Regions from separate parts of the Flavobacterium erigeronis genome, predicted to be linked through region 3. Evidence: riboswitches for the same ligand, from Rfam matches in the RefSeq annotation. Region 3 holds a riboswitch; each other region holds the start of a gene.
What was found. A riboswitch is a leader RNA that binds a small molecule or an ion and turns the genes downstream of it on or off. The one in region 3 is predicted to bind S-adenosylmethionine.
Positions count from the first base shown of each region.

Region 1 (8,348 bases), on a different contig from region 3:
GGATGAAAATAAATTAAAATGGAACAAAACGAATTATATCCAATATTTCTAAAGCTTCACAATTTAAATGTATTAATTGTAGGCGGAGGAAATGTAGGTCTGGAAAAGCTTTCATTCTTGCTTAAGTCAAGTCCGAATGCCAATGTTGAGGTAGTAGCAAAAGAATTTCATTTAGAAATAAAAATTCTAGCAGAACAGCATCCTTCGATAAAATTAACAAAATCGAAGTTTAAAAAGAAAATGCTCAAAAAGCGCCACATGGTAATAGCCTGTACAGATAATCTTGAAGTTAATAAAAGAGTGTACGACTTGGCCAGAAAGCGTTATTTGATTTGTAATATCGCCGACACACCAGATTTATGCGATTATTATTTGGGCGGAATCGTAACAAAAGGAAATGTGAAAATTGCCATTTCGACCAACGGAAAATCACCTACAACAGCCAAAAGGCTTCGTGAGTTTTTTGAAGAAGTAATTCCAGAAGACATCAATCAAATGGTTGAGAATCTGAATGAATACCGTAAAACGCTAAAAGGTAATTTTGAAGAGAAGGTTAAACGAATGAATGAGATCACTTCTTCATTAAAAAATAGAGAGTAAAAAGTTTCGGAAAGAAATAAATGATAAAAATCATTGAAAGTACAAGGATTTATTCGTTTCTTTGCGTTATTAAGAATGATTATAAACAACACCATAATGATTAAAACAGATATACTTATAATTGGAGCAGGACCAACAGGTTTATTTGCCGTTTTCGAGGCAGGATTATTAAAATTAAAATGTCATATCCTAGATGCTTTACCGCAAGCAGGAGGACAGCTTTCAGAATTATATCCTAAGAAGCCAATTTATGATATTCCTGGATTCCCAGAAGTTTTAGCTGGAGACCTAATCGACGGACTAATGGAGCAGATTAAGCAATTTGAGCCAGGTTTTACTTTAGGAGAGCGTGCAGAAACAATCGACAAACAAGAAGACGGAACTTTTATTGTAACGTCTAATAAAGGAACTAAATTCCACGCGCCAGTTATTGCTATCGCGGGAGGTTTGGGAAGTTTTGAGCCTCGCAAGCCACTTATTGAAGATATCGAGTTTTATGAAGATAAAGGAGTAAAATACTTCATCAAAAATCCTGAGAAATTCAGAGATAAAAGAGTTGTTATTGCAGGAGGAGGAGATTCAGCATTAGACTGGTCAATTTTCTTGGCAAACGTAGCATCAGAAGTAACTTTAATTCACAGAAGAAACGAATTTAGAGGAGCTTTAGACTCTGTAGAAAAAGTACAGGAATTAAAATCAGCTGGAAAAATCAAATTAATTACGCCGGCAGAAGTAATCGGAATCAATGGCGCTGAGCACGTAGAATCTTTGGATATCGAAGAAAACGGAGCACACCGTAAAATCGATTGCGACTATTTTATCCCACTTTTCGGATTAACTCCAAAATTAGGTCCAATTGGAGACTGGGGATTAGAAATTGAGAAAAATGCAATCAAAGTAAACAATGCTTTAGATTACCAAACTAATATTCCAGGAATCTTCGCAATTGGAGATATCAACACGTATCCAGGAAAATTAAAATTAATCCTTTGCGGATTCCACGAAGCAACATTAATGTGTCAAGCGGCGTATGGAATCATCAATCCAGGTAAAAAATACGTATTGAAATATACAACAGTTTCTGGAGTAGACGGTTTCGATGGAACTCGTAAAGAAGCGCCAAAAGCGGTTGTGAAAGCGATAGTCTAAGCTTCTGAGGTGCTGAGATACTAAGGCGCTAAGGTTTTTATATAGCAAGCCCAAACTTTTTAAAAGTTTGGGCTTTTTATTTTAAAATCCCAGAGGGATGACATATTTATAGAACAGAAATGGATACCCATTAAGATAGCTCCAGCAGAGCGATATTATCTAAATATGTGTCGCTCTGCTGAAGCTTTTTATCGGATGGTTAAAATATTTTCTATAAATATTATTCTCTTCAAGAGCATATATTAAACAATCAAATTCAAACATTGCCCACGGTTTCAACCGTGGGTACGCAATGCAAATCACGCCGTATAAAATTACAAAACGCATCCCACGGTTGAAACCGTGGGCAATGTTCTACAATCTTGTGTTTATAATGCAAATCAAATATAGACTTTTAAGCTTTCTTAGAACCTTAGCGCCTCAGAAGCTTAAAAAAACATCACATTAACTTAATCTTATTTCCTTTGACCCGACATAATGAGATACTAGCTTTGCATTGTAAAATAATATTTTGAAGAATCAATATAAAGTACTAACTTTAAGAATGTATTAAAAATTATCTACTATGAGCAAATGGGATGAAGAAACACTACTCGAAGAAAAGTCAAAAAATGACAATGAAATGAAAATGACAGATAATGAATTTACAGATCATCAAGAAGTCATGGACACATTTCTTAATTGGGACAGAAGTTTTTAAAAAGCTTTCTGATAAAAGAACAATACACTCAAATTTATTGAGTCGACAGCAAAAAAATAGACAAAAGCTCAAACTTTATTTATAAGTTTGAGCTTTTCGTTTTTAACCTTTGAACCTTTGTAGCTTAGCAACTTAGTCGCTTTACAAAAAAACTTAGAACCTCAGAACCTTAGCAGCTCAGAATCTTAAAAAAAACTTGCAATTACCGCCTTTATGTCGTTACTTTGCAGCGTTCATAATTTTATTGAAAGTTATCACGAAAGGCGGAGGGATAGACCCAATGAAACCTTAGCAACCCTTTACCATAAAGAAGGTGCTAAATTCTACTTTATACTGTAAATACAGTAACTAAGATAGATAACACAAATACAAGCAGTATTTCTCAAAACTTTTCCTGACAACATTACAACATAATTTCACTGAAATAATTTTTAGTGAAAGGAGCGAATCATTGGCGCATTTTTGCCGTCATTAGTTCCCGCTGTCCGCAATATCTTTTATTCTGAACCCCAGAATAAAAGGATATTTGCTCCCATCGGGGCTAAAAAGCCATCAATTGTGAACTTTTAGAAACAAAAAATCAACATAACTAATAAACCCGACAGGTTTTTAGAACCTGCCGGGTTTAAAATCGGAAGTAGAATTAAAAAAAGCTTAGCAACTTAGCGCCTTAGTGTCTTAGCAGCTAACAAATAAGAAATATGTCAACAATACAACAAGCAATAAAAGAAAGAATCCTGATCCTTGATGGAGCAATGGGAACGATGTTACAACGTTACAATTTCTCAGAAGAAGATTTCCGTGGCGAACGTTTCAAAGACTTTCCACATCCGTTAAAAGGAAATAACGATTTATTATCACTTACACAGCCACATGCAATACGTGCTGTACACGCTGCATATTACGAAGCAGGAGCAGATATTGTAGAAACCAATACATTCTCAGGAACTACAATCGGTATGGCCGATTATTTCATGGAAGATTTGGTTTACGAATTAAACTACGAATCGGCAAGAATCGCCCGTGAAGTAGCCGACGAATTCACAGCTAAAAATCCTGCAAAACCACGTTTCGTAGCTGGTTCAATCGGGCCGACAAACCGTACAGCAAGTATGTCACCAGACGTAAACGATCCAGGTTACAGAGCCGTAACATTTGACGATTTAAGAATTGCTTACAAACAACAAGTTGAAGCTTTACTAGACGGAGGTTGCGATTTACTTTTAGTAGAAACGATTTTCGATACCTTAAATGCAAAAGCAGCACTTTTCGCCATTGAAGAAGTAAAAGACGAACGCAATATCGATGTGCCAATTATGGTTTCAGGAACGATTACAGATGCTTCAGGAAGAACACTTTCTGGGCAGACAGTTGAAGCGTTTTTGATTTCAGTTTCACATATTCCGTTATTGAGCGTTGGTTTCAATTGCGCTTTAGGAGCCGATTTATTGAAACCGTATTTAAAAACATTGTCACAACATACACAGTTTAACGTTTCGGCACATCCCAACGCAGGATTACCAAATGCGTTCGGACAATACGATGAAACGCCAGAACAAACTCAGGTTTTCATTAAAGAATATCTAGATGATAATTTAATCAATATCATTGGAGGTTGTTGCGGAACAACTCCAGATCATATCCGATTAATGGCTGAAGTTGCGAAGGATTATAAGCCGAGAGTGGCACCGGTTTTTGCGTAATCTATATTTGATTAAGAATAAACAAAACAGTAATGAAATTGATGATGTTAAAGTATTTATGGAAAAAATTAAACAAAAAGTAATATTAAATGCTAATGGCGCTGAAATAGCTGTTTTACATTTTGGAGATGATAATGATTATTTGTCATTAACTGATATTGCAAAATTTAAAAATCCAGATGATGCTTTTATTGTCATAAATAATTGGCTTAGAAGTAAGGATACCATACTTTTTATAGGCTTATGGGAGCAATTAAATAATTCTAATTTTAAACCTATCGAATTCGATAGGTTTAAAAACGAAGCAGGAACAAATGCCTTTACATTATCTCCTCAAAAATGGATAACTACAACAAATGCAATCGGTCTTGTTTCAAAATCAGGTAGATATGGAGGGACTTTTGCACATAAAGATATTGCTTTTGAATTTGCATCTTGGGTCTCAGCAGAGTTTAAATTATATATTATTAAGGATTATCAACGATTAAAAGGAGATGAAAATAGTCGTTTGTCATTAAATTGGAATTTAAGTAGAGAATTATCTAAAATCAATTATCGGATTCATACAGATGCCATAAAAGAAAATTTGATTCCTAAAGATATTACGCAAAAGTTAAAAGGGATTGTATATGCAAATGAAGCTGATGTATTAAATGTGGCATTGTTTGGTGTAACTGCAAAGGAATGGAGAAAACAAAATCCTGATATTAAAGGTAATATTAGAGATGAAGCGACTTATTACCAACTTATAATTTTAGTAAATATTGAAAGCATGAATGCTGAACTAATAAAATTAGGTTTAACACAAGATGAAAGAGTAATTCGTTTAAATAAGATGGCAATCGAGCAAATGACATCGTTATTAAAATCAGATAAAAAGAAATTACTTTAAAGATTATAGAAAACGTAAATACCTACAAGGTTTCAAAAACCTTGCAGGAAAGAAATAAAGAATAAGAATAAAAACTCAGAACCTAAGAATCTTAGGAACTTAGTACCTTAAAGAAAATGACTGAAAAAAGAAGAGACCTTGTATTATCAGGATTAGAACCGTTGATTATTACGCCCGAAAGTGTTTTTGTAAACGTTGGGGAGCGTACGAATGTAACGGGTTCGCGAAAATTCCTTCGATTAATCAAGGAAGAGAAGTATGATGAGGCACTTGATATCGCAAGACAGCAAGTAGAAGGAGGAGCGCAGATTATCGATATTAATATGGACGAAGGAATGTTGGATGGTGTAACGGCCATGACCAAATTCCTAAACTTAATTGCAGCAGAACCAGATATTTCGAGAGTGCCGATTATGATCGACAGCTCGAAATGGGAAATTATCGAGGCTGGATTAAAAGTAGTTCAAGGAAAAAGTGTTGTAAACTCCATTTCGTTAAAAGAAGGAGAAGAAGCTTTTATTCATCATGCAAAATTAATCAAACGTTACGGAGCGGCAGCGATTGTGATGGCTTTTGACGAAGTTGGTCAGGCAGATAATTATGATCGAAGAGTGGAGATTTGCCAGCGTTCATATGATATTTTAGTAAACAAAGTTGATTTTCCGCCTCAGGATATCATTTTCGATTTGAATATTTTCCCTGTTGCAACCGGAATGGAAGAACACCGTTTGAATGCGTTGGACTTCTTTAGAGGGACAAAATGGGTTCGCGAAAATTTACCGCACGCGCATATCAGCGGAGGTGTAAGTAACGTTTCGTTTTCATTTAGAGGAAATGATGTGGTTCGTGAAGCGATGCACTCGGTTTTCTTATACCACGCGATCAAAAACGGAATGACAATGGGAATCGTAAACCCAGAAATGTTGACGATTTACGATGATATTCCGAAAGATTTATTAGAACACGTAGAAGACGTAATTTTAGATAGACGCGACGATGCGACAGAACGACTTTTAGATTTTGCAGAAAATGTAAAAGGCGAAGTAAAAAGTGACGAAAAAGCGGTTCAGGAATGGCGTTTAGGATCGGTTCAGGATCGTATTACGCATTCTTTGGTAAAAGGAATCGATGCTTTTATTGAAGAAGATGTAGAAGAAGCACGTCTGGCAGCGACAAAACCAATTGAAGTTATCGAAATCAATTTGATGGCTGGAATGAATGTCGTTGGAGATTTATTCGGAAGCGGAAAAATGTTCTTACCTCAGGTTGTAAAATCGGCTCGTGTAATGAAGAAAGCGGTTGCTTATTTATTGCCTTTTATTGAAGAAAGCAAACAAGCTGGAGATAAACAAGGAAATGGAAAAATCCTGATGGCGACTGTAAAAGGGGACGTTCACGATATTGGAAAAAACATCGTTTCGGTAGTTTTGGCTTGTAATAATTACGAGATTGTTGACTTAGGTGTAATGGTTCCTCCAGAAAAAATTATTGCAGCGGCGATTGAACATGAAGTAGACATTATCGGTCTAAGCGGACTAATCACACCTTCGCTTGACGAAATGGTTTATTTGGCCAAAGAATTAGACAAACAAGGAATTAAAATCCCGATTATGATTGGTGGGGCGACGACTTCGCGTGCACATACAGCCGTGAAAATTGCGCCTCAATATAGAGAAACGGTAATTCACGTAAACGATGCTTCGAGAGCCGTTACTGTTGCAGGAAACCTGTTAGATCATAACCGAAAAATATATGCAGCTGATATTCGTGCAGAATATGACAATTTTAGAGAAACATTTTTAAATCGTTCGAGAGATAAAAATTTCTTGACAATTGAAGATGCCCGTAAAAACAAATTGCAATTGGACTGGAGTGAATATACTCCGACGAAACCGAAGAAAATTGGTGCACAAGTCGTTGAAGTGGAACTAGATGTTTTGGTTCCGTATATCGACTGGACGCCATTTTTCCAGACTTGGGAATTGTACGGAAAATATCCTGCGATTTTAACCGATGAGGTTGTGGGTGAACAAGCAACTTCTGTTTTCAACGATGCTCAAGCAATGCTGAAAGTGATTTTGGAAGAGAAAAAACTAAAAGCAAAAGGTATTTACGGAATTTTCCCTTGCAATCAAGTTGACGACGATGATATCGAATTGCGCGATGAAAACGGAAAAGTTTTAGAGAAGTTTTTGACTTTAAGAGTACAATCTCAAAAAACAAAAGGCGCACCAAATCCAGCTTTAGCCGATTTTATTCTGCCAAAAGAAAGCGGCATTGACGATTATATGGGAGCTTTCTGTGTAACAACCGGTTTTGGAGTAGACGAATGGGCTGCGGAATACGAGAAAAATCTTGACGATTATAACTCTATTATGGTTAAAGCGCTTGCCGATCGTTTTGCTGAGGCTTTCGCCGAATATCTTCACGAGAGAGTTCGTAAAGATTTCTGGGGTTACGATTCAGAGGAATCTTTAACCAACGAAGAATTGATTAAAGAATCTTATAAAGGGATTCGTCCTGCTCCGGGTTACCCAGCTTGTCCAGATCACTTGGAGAAACCAACGATTTGGAAGCTTTTGGATGTTGAAAAACAAACGGGAGTGAAATTGACAGAAAGTATGGCGATGTGGCCAGCTTCTTCGGTTTCGGGATATTATTTCGGAAATCCGAAAAGCCGATATTTCGGACTCGGAAAAATAAAAGAAGATCAGGTGACAGATTACGCTAAACGCCGAAATGTACCTTTAGAATACGCTCAAAAATGGTTAAACCCTAATATAGCAGACTAGAATGGTTGATGGTTTTTGGTTGATAGTTGATGGATTGACTCACAGAACCAACAATTATCAACCGATAACTAACAACTAAAAAAAATGGAATACAGTAAATTGGAGGTTTGGCTGGAGGCTCGAAAGTTGGTGAATTTATTATATGATTCGTCTAAATTGTTTCCAAAAGAAGAATTGTTTGGATTGACTAATCAAATGAGAAGAGCAGCAATTTCAATTCCTTCAAATATAGCAGAGGGTTGCGGAAGACAGACATCAAAAGATACGATACATTTCCTTCATATTTCAAGAGGATCACTTTATGAATTAGAAACGCAATATTATTTGGCATTTGATCAAAAATATATTGATGATAATAATTTTAATGTTGCTCTTAAACAAATTGAAACTTGTAAAAAGCTCTTAAACGGATTTATTAACTATTATAAAAAAATAATTTAGTTATTGATTGTTAATTTATTTGATGGTTAGTTGTGACAAGAAAGAAACTAAAGCCATCAACCATCAACCAA
Region 1 is NZ_JBSKGP010000001.1:188,390-196,737, reverse strand. It holds gene ACWA1F_RS00785 (precorrin-2 dehydrogenase/sirohydrochlorin ferrochelatase family protein) at 19-600, shown strand; gene ACWA1F_RS00780 (NAD(P)/FAD-dependent oxidoreductase) at 697-1,749, shown strand; gene ACWA1F_RS00775 (hypothetical protein) at 2,315-2,449, shown strand; SAM riboswitch class I at 2,698-2,813, shown strand; gene ACWA1F_RS00770 (homocysteine S-methyltransferase family protein) at 3,151-4,152, shown strand; gene ACWA1F_RS00765 (KilA-N domain-containing protein) at 4,211-5,044, shown strand; gene metH (methionine synthase) at 5,161-7,836, shown strand; gene ACWA1F_RS00755 (four helix bundle protein) at 7,921-8,277, shown strand.
Region 1: it holds a riboswitch for S-adenosylmethionine, as region 3 does, so the genes downstream of both, ACWA1F_RS00770 (homocysteine S-methyltransferase family protein) here and ACWA1F_RS19410 (redoxin domain-containing protein) in region 3, are expected to answer to the same signal.

Region 2 (8,348 bases), on a different contig from region 3:
GCGGCCAATTTATTTGGTCTTGCCGAAGCCGGATTTATATATACGAGATTAAATAATCCAACCAATGATATCTTGGAACAAAGATTGGCAGCACTTGAAGGCGGAATCGGAGCGGTGGTGACAGCTTCTGGAGCATCGGCAATTTCTACAACTTTTTTAACACTGCTAAAAGCGGGGGATCATATTGTGGCATCAAACAGTTTGTATGGCGGAACTTATAATCTTTTAAAAGTTACTTTGCCAAGATTAGGAATCACGACAACATTTGTAGATCCGTCAAAACCAGAAAACTTTACTAAAGCAGCCAAAGAAAATACAAGAGCTTTTTTTGTAGAATCTCTAGGAAACCCAAAATTGGATGTTTTAAATCTTAAAGGAATTTCGGCAGAAGCCAAAGCATTTAAAGTGCCGTTTATAGTAGACAATACAGTTGCGACACCTTATTTATTAAACCCAATTAAATATGGTGTCGATATTGTAATTCACTCCTTAACAAAATATATTGCTGGAAACGGAACCTCATTAGGAGGCGTTATCATTGATGCTGGAAACTTTGACTGGGCAAACGGAAAATTCCCTGAGTTTACCGAACCATCTGCAGGATACCACGGATTAGTATATCACGAAGCTTTAGGAAATGCGGCTTTTATTGCAAAAGCCCGAATTGAAGGTCTGCGTGATTTTGGTTCTGCTTTGAGTCCTTTTAATGCTTTTCAGATTATTCAAGGATTAGAAACGCTGCCAATCCGAATTAAGAAACACAGCGAAAATGCTTTGGCTCTGGCTGAATGGCTAGAAAAACAAGATGAGGTGGTTTGGGTCAATTATCCAGGGCTGAAATCTAGTAAATATCACGATTTGGCAAATCAATATCTTCCAGAAGGAAAAAGCGGAATTATCACTTTCGGCTTAAAAGGCGGTTTTGATGCGGCGAAAAAAGTAGTAGACGAAACAAAATTGTTCTCTCTTTTGGCTAATATCGGAGATACAAAGTCATTGATTATTCATCCGGCAAGCACAACGCATCAGCAATTGACAGAAGCGGAGCAAATTGAAACAGGAGTTTCTAAAGATTTGATTCGTCTGTCTGTCGGAATTGAAGATATCGAAGATTTAATTGCAGATCTGCAAGCAGTTTTTGAAAGTGTGAAGCTTTCTCAATACAGCATCAATAAAAATTAGGTTTTTTTGTTTTTTGTTTGAAAGATTGCCTTTAGCGAGTGGTTTTGCTAAAGGTAATTTTTTATGAAAAACATCTTTATAAATTTAAACCATATAAGGAATATAAGTTCATTTAATTTCTTGCGCCACAATTTGTGCGCACAGAAATGCGCCAATCCTAAAATGAACTTATATGACTTATATGGTTTCAAAAAATGTTAGAAATCATGTCAAAGCTTAAAATAAATATTGTCCTTTTTGGAATTGGTAATATCGGAAGCACTTTGATTAATCAGATTATCGAAAGTCAGGAGTTTTTTCTTGAAAGCAAAAATGTCGATTTTCATTTTCCAATTATAACCAATTCGACAGTCGCTTTCTTCGAAAAAGAAGGTGTCGGTTATTCGTGGGAAACCAATTTCAGACAATTGGCAGTTCCTTTTAAAGTAGAAGATATTGTCGAATTTGCTCAAGAAAATGAATTCGAAAACTTAATTGCTGTAGACGCAACGGCCAGCGACGAATTAGTAAAACACTATAATACGCTAATCAAAAACGGATTTAATATTGTAGCTGTAAATAAAAAAGCCAATACGCTTCCGTTAGATCTTTATAAAGAACTTCGATCGAATCTGAAAAAGTACGACAAAGAGTTTCTTTACGAAACCTCTGTTGAGACTGGAATTCCGGTTTTACGGACTTTAAGAGATTTGTATTATTCTGGAGAAAAAATCACAAAGATTCGAGGTGTTTTTTCAGATAATCTGAGTTATGTTTTTAATCGATTTTCAACAGAAGATGTTTCGTTTTCTTCCATTCTAAAAGATGCGAGCCTTTTAGGTTTAATGAAATCCAACTTTAAAGAAGATTTGTCAGGAAATGATACGGCAAGAAAACTTTTGATATTGGCCAGAGAAATCGGAAAAGATTTTGAGCTTTCTGATATTAAGATCAAACCATTTATAACTGAAGAGCATTTGGAGAAAAATGGAGTGCTCAATAAAGATGCTGTCGATAAATCTTTTAAGATTGCCAAAATTACTCAGGCAGAAGATCATGTGCTTCGATATGTGGGCGAATTTGATTTGGAAAAAGGCACTTTAGAGACCAAATTGATTTCTGAATTAGCCAATTCACCAATTGGACAATTAAAAGGTTCTGACACGATTTTTGAAATTTACACAAAATCTTACGGTGATATTCCAATTGTAATTCAGAGCGCGCCTCCGTGCAAGCAGGCAATTTCAAGAGGAATTATAACCGATATTCTAAAAATTGCAGAGCGAATTAGGAGTAAAGAGGCAGTCTGGCTGTAAATTTTTGAATAAAAAAAGAAAAAGGTTCTTTGATAATTTGATTTGTCAATTGGAGTCATGAAGAAAAAAAGGCTTGTTTTGTAAGTTTTTTACCTTTATTATTTCGTTTTCGTTTTTGTAAGAGGTTTTTTATCGTTAAAAAACTGATTTTTAACGATTTTTGTAATTAAATTCTTGAATTTAATTTGTGTAATAAAAAAAATATTTGCATATTTGTTATACCCAAAAACTACTAGAAATCAAATGAACTTAAAAGTCAACAAAATGTTTTGTGCCATTTCGGTTAAGACCGAGGTTGGGGTGTCTATTGCTTAAAAAAATTGTAAGAATACAATAATAATATAGTAAGAGCCTCCTAAGAAATTTTTAGGAGGCTTTTTAATTTAACAGAAATGCAGAATTTTAAAATACAATATAAATCACAGATGAATAAATCCTTACAGATGAACAAGATGTTTACTGTCGCGCTTATTTGCGCATACGTCTGTTGATACTAAAAGCATACATGAGTGTAAAAACTTAAACCCTTTTGGTATCTAAAAATCCAAAAGGGTTTTTTTATTCCAAAAAGCGATTTAACAGAAACATAAAAGAGAAATAAAGATTATAAAACACAACTGAACTAAAACTTAATATCATGAGCAAATTGAACTACTTCGCAGAAAAAATTTCTAAATTGAAAAACAGAAGGACAAAAAATAGCAATCCGCCGCCAACAAACGAATTGGCTCACCCAAGATTCGGAATCACAGAAGAAGATAAAAGTACTGCCAAAAAAGTACCAAACTCTTTATTGTTTTTGATGTATTCAAAAGAAAATGAAACGCTTTTTATCTAAACGGAAAAGCATCATAAACTAGGTGAAAACCTGCTTAATTTTACTGGGCATTTTTGTTCGGTAAATTTTTGCGTATAATAGTTTTTGCTCATGTAAGTCGCAGAAATTTAACAAACACTTTTAGATTAAATTTGTTTGTTAAAGAAATTAGTAGTTAATTTGCACTCGATAAGTTCATAAAAGTATTGAAATGTTATAAAGAAAGGACGAGGGATTAGACCCGATGAATCCTTAGCAACCCTTCGTTAATTCGAAGAAGGTGCTGCATTCTACCACGCCCAACGTGGAAAGATAACAATCAGAATTTTTCTAGTTTAGACTAGTTTTTTCTTTCTAATATTTCCATATACAAATCATAATACAACAGATTTGAAATTGGAAAATATACCAAATCCCATTATAATTCAAGATTTCATCACAGAAAGTGGTGCAAATTATCATTCTATACCGTTAAGTTTTACACTGTCTGGCCAGCCGCTGCACAGTGCGCCTATTGTTTTGGTTAATCACGCCTTGACAGGAAACTCACAAGTTACTGGCGAAAATGGCTGGTGGAATGACTTAATTGGCGAAGGTAAGACTATCGATACTGCTGTTTATACCATTTTAGCCTTTGATATTCCTGGAAACGGAACAAATTCTTTTTTAATCGAAAATTACTTTGATTTTACAGCCAGAGACATTGCAAGAATCTTTATTGAGGGTGTAAAAGCCTTAAATGTTGAAAAGCTTTTTGCTGTTATCGGAGGTTCTGTCGGGGGTGGAATTGCTTGGGAAATTTTAGCATTAGCGCCAAATATTACAGAAAACCTTATTCCGATTGCGAGTGACTGGAAATCGACAGACTGGCTTATTGCAAATTGTTTTCTTCAGGAGCAGATCCTGAATAATTCTTCAAAACCAATAGAAGATGCGAGAATTCATGCCATGTTGTGTTATCGTTCGCCAGAATCATTCAAAGAAAAATTCCAAAGAACCATCAATCAGGATCTTTTGATTTTTAATATCGAAAGCTGGTTGGCACACCACGGAAAAAAATTGCAGAAAAGATTTCAGCTTTCTTCTTATAAATTAATGAATCAGTTGCTTAAAACAATTGATATTACTAGAAATAGTGAAAGTTTTGAAAACTTATTGGCTAAAACAACGGCTTCAATTCATATCATCGGAATCAATTCTGATCTGTTTTTTACAGCAAAAGAAAACGTAGAAACCTACGAAGAATTGAAGAAGTTTAAAGACAATGTTTTCTACAGCGAAATTGTCTCTGTTCACGGACATGACGCTTTTTTAATCGAGTACAAACAATTAGATCATTTACTTGCCGACATTTTTAAGGCAGAAACAATAAAGAAATAAAATGAAAGTATTAAAATTTGGAGGTAAATCGTTAGCAAACGGAGAAGGACTTAACAAAGTTGTTTCTATCATTTCTGATAAAGTTAGTCAAGGTGAAAAAATTGCTGTTGTAGTTTCTGCACGCGGAAATGCGACAGACGAGCTAGAATTTATCTTAAGCATTGCGGCTAAAAATGGCAGCTACAAAGAATTATTAGAAAACTTTAAAAAATATCAAATATCAGATTACCCACAAGTTGATTTATCTGAAGAGTTCAATATTTTAGATAAACTTTTTGAAGGAGTAAGCTTAATTGGCGATTATAGCAAAAAAATTAAAGATCAGATTTTGTCAAAAGGAGAATTGCTTTCGGCTAAATTATTGACAGCTATTTTATTGGAAAAAGGAATTCCAGCCAATTTCGTAGATACAAGGGATTTACTGAAAACAGATTCTAAATTTGGCGATGCACAGCCTTTAGAGCAGCTTTCGAAGAAAAACGTAATCAATTATTTTAAAGAACATAACGGAGAAACGGTTAATATAGTTACAGGTTTCATTGGATCTAACAACAACAACGACACAACTACTTTAGGTAGAAATGGCAGTAACTATACCGCTTCGTTAATCGCCAATTATTTAAATGCTGAAGAATTACAAAACTTCACGCACGTAGACGGAATCTACACCGCAAATCCTGATTTGGTTGCCGATGCAAAGAAAATTGAATATTTATCATTCAATGAAGCAAATGAGCTTGCAAATTTTGGAGCTACGATTCTTCATGCCAAAACGATTATTCCTTTGTTAGAAAAGAATATTCCTTTGCGTATTTTAAATACATTCAACCACGAGAACCGCGGAACTTTAATTACATCAGATTCTTCAAAAGAGGGAATTAAAACGCTTTCTGTTTTAGAAAATGTTTCTCTTGTAAATCTTGAAGGACGCGGATTGCTTGGAAAAGCTGGAGTTGATGCCCGAATTTTTAAAGTAATGGGAGATCACAATATCAGTGTAAGTATCATTTCGCAAGGTTCATCAGAAAGAGGAATCGGATTAGTGGTTGCAACTGATAAAGCAACAACTGCGGTTGTCGAATTAGAAAAAGAATTTGAAAATGACTTTTATTCGAAAGACGTCAATCAGATTACGGTAACAGACAATGTATCTGTAATTTCGATTATTGGTCAGGATTTAAGTACGTTCCATAAACCGTATACGGCTTTAATTAAAAATAAAATTGTTCCGATTTTATTCAACAACACCGTTACAGGAAAAAACGTGAGTTTGGTTGTTAAGAAAGAAGAATTAAATAAAGCGCTAAATGTAATTCACGGAGAGATTTTTGGAGTTTCTAAAAAGATCAACATCGCGATTTTCGGTCACGGATTAGTTGGAGGAACTTTGATTAATCAGATTTTAGAATCGGCTTCTGCAATTGAAAAACGTAAAGATATTAAGTTGAATGTTTTCGCTATAGCGAATTCTAGAAAGCTGCTTTTGAATAAATACGGTGTTAATGGCAACTGGAAAAACGAGATAGAAACCAAAGGAGAAGCTTACACAATTAATGATATTATCGCCTACGCGAATGAGCATCATTTAGAAAACTTAATTGCAATTGATAACACGGCAAGTGCAGCTTTTGTAGAAAATTATATTCCGCTTGTAGAAAGCAGTTTCGATTTGATTTCTTCTAATAAAGTGGCCAATACGTTAAGTTATGGTTTTTACAAAGAACTAAGAAAAGCTTTAGCAGAAAACCAAAAGAATTATTTATACGAAACCAATGTTGGTGCCGGTTTACCATTAATTGATACCATTAAATTACTACATCTTTCAGGAGAAAATATCACTAAGATCAAAGGTGTTTTCTCTGGAACATTAAGTTATTTATTTAATAATTTCTCTGCTAAAGATGCGCCTTTCAGCGAAATCTTGCAGGAAGCAATTGATAACGGATATACAGAACCAGATCCGCGTGAAGATTTATGCGGAAACGATGTTGGTAGAAAATTATTAATTTTAGCTAGAGAATTAGACTTGCAAAATGAGTTCGAAGAAATCTCAATTCAGAACCTAATTCCGGAACATTTGCGTGAAGGAAGCGCAGCCGATTTCTTGACGAAACTGAAAGAATTCGATCCAATTTATGCTAAAATAAAAGCAGACCAACAGCCAAATCATGTCTTAAGATACATTGGTGAATTGTCTGGAGATTTGCAAAATGATAAAGGAAATTTAGAAGTAAAATTAGTTTCAGTTCCGTCAGACACAGCACTGGGCGGATTAAAAGGTTCTGATTCTTTCTTCGAAATTTATACAGAATCTTACGGAGATCGTCCAATCGTTATTCAAGGAGCCGGTGCGGGTTCTGCGGTAACCGCAAGAGGAGTTTTCGGAGATATTTTGAGATTGTCTGATAAGGGATAAAAAGTCTAGTTTGTCATTGCGAGGAACGAAGCAATCACATTTGCAAAATTAAGCTTTGTGTAATTGTTAGTGAGGTTGCTTCGTTCCTCGCAAAGACAAAACATAAAAATAAACAACAAAACAAAAAAATAACAACACAATGAAAGTAACCTTAAACAGAGTAAACGACGCTTTTCATTTTAAAGTAAAAAATGAACGCGGACATATAGTTGACGTTGACAGTAGAGCCGAATTTGGCGGAAGCGATTTAGGCGCAAGTCCAATGGAATTAGTGTTAATGGGAGTTGCGGGATGCAGTGCTATTGATATGATTTCTATTTTAAAGAAACAGCGTCAAGAAATCACTTCTTTTAACGCTGAGGTTGAAGGTACACGTGTACAAATCGAAGAAGCAAAACCTTTTAAAGAAATCGATGTGGTTTTCTATTTAGAAGGAGAAATCAACCCAGAAAAAGCAAAAAAAGCGGCGCAGCTTTCTTTCGAGAAATATTGCTCAGTTGCTAAAACGGTTGAGCCAACGGCAACAATAAAGTATAAAGTTGTCTTGAACGACGAAGAATTAAGATAATTAGTCAATTTGAGAATTAGATAATTCTTTTGTGGCTTATTAAAAATCAGACTAATTGCTTTGTGAAACTCTGTGTTTCACTTTGCGAATCTCTGTGAAATTTTACAAGAAAACGAATTTGCGCTAATTAGTGCAATTCGTGTTAAAAATAAAATAACAACACAATGAATATAGAAGATCTTGGTTTTGAAACACAAGCCATTAGAACAAATTTAGAAAAAACACAATTTCAGGAACATTCAAGCCCTTTGTACTTATCATCAAGCTTTATATTTGAAGATGCAGAGGATATGAGAGCTTCTTTTACAGAAGAAAAAGTCCGCAATATTTACTCTCGTTTTAGCAATCCAAACACAACAGAATTTGTTGATAAAGTTTGTGCGATGGAAGGTGCCGAAGCTGGTTACGCTTTTGCAACCGGAATGGCAGCGATCTATTCTACGTTTGCAGCATTGCTAGAATCTGGAGATCATATTGTTTCTGCGGGAAGTGTTTTTGGTTCGACTCACGCTTTGTTTATGACTTATTTTCCAAAATGGAAAATCGAAACTTCGTATTTTGATATCAATAAACCAGAAACAATTGAGAGTTTTATTAAGCCAAATACTAAAATCTTATATGCTGAAACGCCTACAAATCCAGGTGTAGATGTAATTGATTTGGAGCTTCTAGGTCAAATTGCAAAAAAGC
Region 2 is NZ_JBSKGP010000001.1:207,348-215,695, reverse strand. It holds gene ACWA1F_RS00870 (O-acetylhomoserine aminocarboxypropyltransferase/cysteine synthase family protein) at 1-1,182, shown strand, start outside; gene ACWA1F_RS00865 (homoserine dehydrogenase family protein) at 1,389-2,477, shown strand; gene ACWA1F_RS00860 (hypothetical protein) at 3,115-3,315, shown strand; SAM riboswitch class I at 3,506-3,613, shown strand; gene ACWA1F_RS00855 (alpha/beta fold hydrolase) at 3,691-4,674, shown strand; gene thrA (bifunctional aspartate kinase/homoserine dehydrogenase I) at 4,676-7,090, shown strand; gene ACWA1F_RS00845 (OsmC family protein) at 7,230-7,658, shown strand; gene ACWA1F_RS00840 (trans-sulfuration enzyme family protein) at 7,823-8,348, shown strand, end outside.
Region 2: it holds a riboswitch for S-adenosylmethionine, as region 3 does, so the genes downstream of both, ACWA1F_RS00855 (alpha/beta fold hydrolase) here and ACWA1F_RS19410 (redoxin domain-containing protein) in region 3, are expected to answer to the same signal.

Region 3 (8,348 bases):
TCCCGATGTTATCTTTTATTGCTGGATTTTCAAATTCATTTGAAACGGGATTATATTCATAATCTTTCTTCCATTTTTTATAATTCAAAGCTATTTTTTCAATCGCGTCGCAGATATAAAAAAGCTCTTCATTGCTCATAATCGGGTGTAGCGACAAACGAACCCAACCTGGTTTATTGGTCTGATTTCGTTGCAGCAATTCATTTGTAATTTCAGCGGATTTTTTCTCATTGATATTAAACAGATAATGCGCATACGTACTCGCACAAGACCAGCCGCCGCGAACCTGAATTCCGAAACGGTCATTTAAAAGACGTACAATCAAATTGTAATGGATGTCTTCAATCACAAAAGAAACACAGCCAATTCGTTCCGTTTTTAAATCGCCTAAAATGGACAATCCTGATATTTTCTGAAGTCTTGAAAAACAGAGATCAAGCAACTCTTTTTCTCTATTTTTGATATTCTCCACCCCCATTTGTTCTTTCAATTCTAAAGCCAAAGCAGTTCTAATAACTTGCAGAAACCCAGGAGTTCCTCCATCTTCTTTAACTTCTATACTATCGCTGTAACAATATTTCCCTAACGGATTCGTCCATCTTACGTTTCCTCCGCCCGGATTATCTGGAAAATCGGATTGGTATAATTTTTCATCAAAAACCAAAATGCCACATGTCCCAGGACCGCCTAAAAATTTATGCGGAGAAAAGAAAATTGCATCCAATTGCTCTTCTGGATCTTCTGGATGCATATCGATTGTAACATACGGTGCCGAAGCTGCAAAATCGACAAAGCAAAGTCCGCCATTTTGATGCATGATTTTGGCTAGTTCATGATAAGGCGTAATAATTCCAGTAACATTAGAACAAGCTGTAAACGAACCGATTTTTAAAGTTCTATCTGCATATTTTTTTACGACTAAAGAAAGTGTTTCTGGATTTACCAAATTATTTTCATCAGGTTCCAAAATCACAACTTCGGCATTGGTTTCGTACCACGAAACTTGATTCGAATGGTGTTCCATGTGGGTGATAAAAACCACAGGTCGATCTTCATCCGATTTTGTTCGGAGCGCCATAATGCGTTGCAATTTCGATAAAGCCGCCGTCATCCCGCTTCCCGTAGCGACCAAAACATCCGACTCGCTCGCATTGACTGATTTTTTTATAATATCCCTTGCATATTGATAAGCGTAAGTCGACGTTTTTCCAGTCTGACTTGAAAGGGAATGCGTATTGGCAATCATTGGACCAATTTTATTAAGCATTATCTCTTCGATCGGAGCGTATAATCTTCCGCTGGCAACCCAGTCGGCGTATACTAAATTTTGTTCTCCATAAACCGATTCGAAAGTATGATTAATTCCTACCGTGTTCTCTCTAAACTTAGAAAAGTAACACTCCGGTTCTGTTGGTTTTACTGTTGGCTCAATAGCATTCATATCCTTTACATTTTTTAAATTAACTAAATTGTATTGTTGTATTGTTCACTCCAATTTTTGTCATTCCTGAGGAACGAGGAATCTCACACGCAACTCGACAAAGATTAGCGACTTTCTATATGGATTCTCTAGTGTGATTCCTCGTTCCTCAGGAATGACAAGATTGGGTCTTAAATTTTATTCTCTAAAAGTGTTTTTAACGTAGTTTGCAATTCTTCTCCGTGCAGGTTTTTGGCAACGATTATTCCTTTAGAATCGATTAAATAATTTCCCGGAATGGCTCTTACTCCGTATAATTTGGCAACGGCACTGTTCCAGAAAAGCAAATCCGAAACGTGTGTCCAAGTTAGATTGTCGTCTTTAATTCCTTTAATCCAATTTTCTTTCTTTTTATCTAAAGAGATTGCCACAATATTGAATCCTTTGTCGTGAAATTCTTTGTAAGCCGCTACAATATTCGGATTCTCTTTTCTGCATGGTCCACACCAAGAAGCCCAAAAATCGACCAAAGTGTAGCCTTTTAAGTTTTCATAAAGGCGAACTGGTTTTCCTTCAGGATCATTGGCTGTAAAATCAGGGGCTTTTTTACCGACCGCTAATCCGTCTAAAACGGTAACCAGTTCTTTTAATTCTTTCACGTAAGTGGTATTTTGAAGACTTTTATCTAATAAAGCAATATTTTGCGTAATCTGTTCTGGCGTTAATCTGTACGACCAGTTTCTGTACAGCACATAAGCCGAAACTATAGATTTTGGATGTTCTGTTATGAATTTGCTGATTTCGACATCTTTCGTTTTTTTATAAGTTTCGAACAAGTCTTGAGAGGCCGAACCTGCAACAACTGAAGCGGTATAATATTTCTTCGGATTTAATTTTACTGTAATTGGGTCTTTTTCTAGAAAAATATACAATGGCGAACTTTCGGTATTGACGCTTAAACCGTATAATTCTGGGGTTTTTACTTTAGTTTTAAAACTAAAATTTCCGTCTTTTACTTTTGCCGAATCAATTGTCGTAAACATTTTATTGTGAAACTTCTGCAAGTAGACATATTGCGCCAAAGTATCGACAACAGTTCCTTTTAACTGTAAATTATTTCCCTGCGCTTGAGTTTGAAAAGCACCCAGAAGCAAAGCAAAACCTAATAGTATTTTTTTCATTTTATTTTTAGTTTTTAGATTAGACAAAAGAATTTCAGGCCAATGACAAAAGCCATTAGCGATATGATTAAAGAAAGAATCTCGTGGAACTAGAATTTTCTCATTCAGAAAAAGGCAAAGCTGTTTTCTTCGAAAATTAAATTCAAAAGCTCGTAACTCGCGTACAAAATGGATTCTGCTTTCATTTAAAAAAAATTAAAGATTAACATTATGATCTTAAACAGATTTACGGAGAAATCTTTCTTATCTGCCCGCACACAGCGGAAGGATTTAGCACCTTATTCGGCAACAGGTTGCTAAGACATCAATGGGCCTATTCCCTCAGTCTTTCTGGATAAGTATCATTATATAAATTTTCTGCATTACAAATATATATTAATTCTACCGAACTAGTATAGTTTAAATTGTGTTTTTTTGTAAAATTTATTTAAAAACTCTTTCAGCATACTTTAGCAACTGAAAAACAACAAATTAAAACAAAGTTATTTTTTGTTATGATCCCTTTTTTATAAAAGAAATTCAGACGTTTTACTCATTTAAAAAGAAAAAACATGCAAGTATTTATTTTTTTCGAGAGTTGGAAGCGCTTCTTTTAATCCTTTTTCGAGATTAGAAGTAATAAATTGAAGCACTTGTTTTAAATCGTTAAAATTATTTGGCTTTACAAAATAACAGACAGCGCCAAGATTTGCTGCTGTGTCCATATCATTTTTATGCGAAGAAGTAGAAATCATAATTACAGGGATTTCTTTATAGCGCTCATCTGCTTTTAATTCTTTCAAACATTCCCAGCCATTTAGAATGGGCATATTTAAATCTAGAAAAACAACACCTGGAATTTTATCTTCGTTTTTAAGCATTTTTAGTGCTTTATCACCATTTTCAGCACAATGACAAATAATATTTTCATCGATATCAGCCAGAGCTTCACAAAACATTTCTGTATCGTCTCTGTCATCATCAGCTAATAAAATTATCTTTTTACTCATAATTAAATGTCTTTTTCTTTTTGTTCAAATGGCAATGTAACAATAAAAACAGCTCCTTTATTGGCAATTCCTGTTGCGGTAATATTTCCTCCATGACGTTCTGCTATTTTTTTACACAGCGATAAACCTAAGCCAGTTCCTTCGTAACGGTCTTTAGAATTTAGGCGGGTAAAAGTTTCAAAAATACGTCCAGTCTGATCGAGGTCAAAACCAATTCCGTTATCTTCTACAGTAATTATTGCAATTCTGTTGCCGTCTTCCGTCTTTTCAGTCGCTGTAACCGTAATTTGCGAAGGCGTATTTTCTCTAGCAAATTTAATGGAATTGTTAATCAGATTATAGAAAAGCTGATACAATAATACCAAAGCTCCTTCCAAAACTGGAAGTTCTTCATAATAAATTTTACCGCCTGTTTTTTGAAGTGCAATTTCGAGATCGGTTTCTATATTTTTAATGACTTCATTTAAATCGACCATTGTTGCTTTTTGCGAATCGGCATTGATTTTAGAATACGCCAGCACGCCATCAATCATATTAAACATACGGTCAGCCGCAACGTGAACTCTCTCAATATATTTGGATGCCGATTCGTCTAGTTTCCCTTCTAAGTGATCTTCTAGACGGCTTACAAAAGTTTTTATTTTTCGGACAGGTTCTTTTAAATCGTGCGAAGCAACGTGCGCAAACTGCTGTAAATCATCATTCGATCTTTGCAATTCTTTGGTGCGGTCTGCTACCAAAATTTCTAATTTTTCGGTAATAGATTTTTGCTCATGGATATCGGTACACGTACCAAACCAATTCGTAATTATTCCCTCTTTATCTCTAATCGGAAGCGCTTTACTCAAAAACCAGCGATACTCGCCTGTGCTTCCATTTTTTAAACGAAATTCTATTTGATACGGAGTGCCGGCATGAACACTTTGGTACCAAGTTTTCAAAACCTGAGAAACATCGTCTGGATGCAGTTTTGGAACCCAGCTCGAATCGCCAAATTCATCTTGTTTAAAACCAGTATATTCGTACCAGCGGTTGTTGTAATAATCTGTAAGTCCGTCTGGCTGAGCTGTCCAGATAATTTGCGGAACCAGATCTGCAAGCTGTCTAAATTTTTCCTCGCTTTCTGCGATTACATTTTGAAGTTCTTTTTGCGAAGTAATATCACTTGCAGCGCCAAACCACTCTATAATTTTTTCCTTATCGTCTAATATTGGCACTACTCTCGAGAAAACCCAGCTGACAGAATCATCTTCATTGATGACTTTGTGTTCCATTTCAAAAATGCTTTTCTCTACAATAGATTTAGAAATAAGATGAACAGCCTGTTCCAAATCACTTGGATGCACAAACTTATCCAGCCAGTTAATGCCGTGTCCGCCAGCGCCAGAAAGTCTTCCTCCTCCTTCGAGACTGTGCATAATCATCCAGTCGGCGTCCATACGGTAAACCAAATCGGATGAGGCATTGACTAAAGCTCTAAAACGGCTTTCGCTTTCTTCCATTTTGTGGCGCGCTACAACCTGCTCCGTAACCTCAACCGCCACTTGAATCATTCCGGTTATCTCTCCATCTTCAATTAATGGACGATAAGCCAAATTATAATAATAGTTTTTGAGTTCTCCTGTACGATTGTGCGGCACGAGAACTTCGCTTTGGTCAAAAGGAATTCCTTCGTTATAAACCTTTAGAACCTGTTCCCACACATATTGACCTTCGAGTTCTGGCAAGACATCGATCAATCGCATGCCGATAATTTCTTCTCCGCGGCCAATCATTTGCAGCATGTGCTTATTAATCTGCTCAATAACAAGATCGTCACCTTTAAGCACTAAAGTTGGTGCAGGAGTCTGATGAATCATTTTTCTGAAACGATTCTCGCTTTGCTGCAATTTTTCTTCAGCTTGCTTGCTTTCTGTAATATCTCGAGTCGTTCCGGCAACCACCTCAACCTCCCCTTTATCATTAAATACCGGAACTAAAATATAATCGTAAATTCTTCTTCCCAATTCAGCATGCGGAAAAGAAACCGTTCCTCTCACGGCTCTTTTTTCTGCCACTACAGTATCTATCTCTCGTTCATGCATTTCGGCATGCCATTCTTCATAGCCGTTTTCTCTTAGTCCGCGGCCGATGGCATCCTCTGCCGATTTCCCCCACATATTCAATAAGGCTTTGTTTGCGTACGTGAACTTATAGTCAAGATCAAATACGTAAACCAAATCGGGAGTCGCATATATAATGGAATTATAAAGTCTTTTCTGTTTCTCTGCGTCAGCCAATGCATTAGTCAAAGCCCTTTCTGCCTCTTTCTTTTCGGTGATATCTTCCATTGTCACTACTAACAAATCATCTTGTTTGACAGCGGTAAATTTGAGACAGAATTTTGCGGTCTCGCCTTGGTACGATTGTTCGAAATTGGCGGCAATTCCAGTTTCTGCAGTTTCAATAAGCTTTTCAAGAATATTGCCTTCTATTTTGGAGAAAATATGACTGAATCTTTTTCCTTTATAATCTTCATTTTTGATCCAGTTGACAAAGTAAGAATTCAATAACAGTATCGAAAAATCTTGAATTTTATTTTTGCTATTGTGCAAAGATTTTAGCACTGCAATACCATTTGGTGCAGAATTAAAAACGGTCTGAAAAAGGTCTAAATTATTTATTAGCTCCATTATCGTACTGAGTAAGAATACTTTCTAATGTTGTTTCTGGATACCAAAGGCATATAAATTTGTTAAATTCTTTCTCAAATATAGAGAAAAAGGCAATTACTTTAAAGATTTGTTAAAGTGAATTTAATCATCTATAAATTCTTTGTATTTGAATTAAAAAATCAAAAAAAGCCGAATCATGAAGATTCAGCTTTTACTTGTTTTTATTACGAATCGTTATTGCTTGATAGAATCGGCTTTAACGGTCGTTGTGGTATCCATATTGATCGTATCAACTTCTGGTCCCACTGTGTCAATCGTATTTTGAATAGTATCATTTTCGTATGAATCTATTGTTGCGCTTTCGTTTTTCTTGCAAGAAAATACTAATCCTGTCAGAAGAACCAAGAAAGCGGCTCTAGTTAAAATCTGCGTTTTCATAATTATATTTTTAAATGAATATTTTTTAATTTAATAAGTATAAAAATAACCGTTTTTACAAATGTGATTTTTACACAATTTTAAAAACTTCTTATATAATGAATTACTTCTTTTTACTTTTTACGGTATCTCTTTGGGGTCTCAAACTATCTTTTTGCAGTCCAGCAGCGCTGGTATAAGTCGAGCCGTCTTGCGAACTTTCTCCAGGTCCGCTTCCTGTACCAGCCGTACTCTCAGAACCATTTTTTTGTGTCGTTTCGATATTGGTAGAAATATGTTCTTCCGTTTTTATGCTGTCTGTTGTACTTTTTGCACTGTCAAGAGGCGAAATAACGGTATCTATTTCATCACTATAGCCATCTTTATTGTTTTTACAAGAAATTAATAATCCGCTGAAGATAATCAGAATCATAATTGTCGTTTGCTGAATTGCTTTCATAATAATTGCTTTTCGATTTTTAAACTTGTTTGATTTCGTAAAAGCTAAGTAACTATTTATAAATCGGTTACGTTTATACCATTTCTTTTTATTGTTATATAAAATCATACTGGAAATCCTATAAAATTTTAGAAATAATGCTGTAAGCCATCTCCTATTTTTACTTAGTAGCTTTGATATAAATGTTTTAGCGCCTTAAAAAAAATAATAATGGAAAATCTAAATCAAAATATAAATGAAGGCAGTATCTCATCTGGCGATAATGTTTCTTTCTGGATTGATTCTACCGATATAATTGCCTTTGAAAAACCAACTCAAGATGTTAAAACGGAAGTTTTGATTATTGGAGGCGGTATTGCTGGACTTACAACTGCTTATAAACTTTTGAAAGCAGGAAAAAAAGTGGTTTTGGCTGAAGACGGTTTCATTGGCAGCGGAGAAACTGGACGAACTACAGCGCATCTGACTTGTGCGTTAGACGATCGATATTACTACCTTCAAAGCACTTTTGGAAAAGAAAATGCAAGACTTGCTGCGGAAAGCCATACCGCTGCTATTGACGAAATTGAAAAAATAGTTACTGAATTAAATATAGATTGCGACTTTGAACGCGTAAATGGCTATTTGTTTCTTCACCCAAATGATAAGGAAAAAAATCTAGATAAAGAATTTGAAGCTACTCAAAACGCAGGACTGGAAACGGTTCTTTTAAATCATACTCCTTCTTTGGCAGAAGCTCAGGATCAAAGATGTTTAGCATTCAAAAATCAGGCGCAGTTTCATGTTTTGCATTATTTAAAAGCCCTTTCTAAAGCGGTAATAGATTTGGGCGGAACTATTTATACCGAAGCTCACGCAGAAAATATAGACGATAAAGGTGCAACTGTAAATGGCTATAATTTTTCTGCTCAATATATTGTTGTGGCAACCAATACGCCTATTAATGATGTCCTGACCATGCATACCAAACAGCACGCTTACAGAACATATGTGATTGCAGGAAAAATTCCGAAAGGCAGTCTCCCACATGCTTTATGGTGGGATACTGGAGATCCAGAATCGAAATGGGTCGCGCAGCCGTATCATTATGTACGCTTGCAAAGTTTTGATGATGAATATGATTTACTGATTGTTGGCGGAGAAGACCACAAAACCGGACAAGCCGATGAAGAAGGAGTTTCTGAATTTTCGCGCTACGAACTTTTGGAAATCTGGGCTAAAAAATAT
Region 3 is NZ_JBSKGP010000010.1:155,442-163,789, reverse strand. It holds gene ACWA1F_RS19415 (aminotransferase class V-fold PLP-dependent enzyme) at 1-1,441, opposite strand, end outside; gene ACWA1F_RS19410 (redoxin domain-containing protein) at 1,612-2,601, opposite strand; SAM riboswitch class I at 2,842-2,942, opposite strand; gene ACWA1F_RS19405 (response regulator) at 3,138-3,590, opposite strand; gene ACWA1F_RS19400 (PAS domain-containing sensor histidine kinase) at 3,593-6,262, opposite strand; gene ACWA1F_RS19395 (hypothetical protein) at 6,479-6,682, opposite strand; gene ACWA1F_RS19390 (hypothetical protein) at 6,786-7,121, opposite strand; gene ACWA1F_RS19385 (FAD-dependent oxidoreductase) at 7,332-8,348, shown strand, end outside.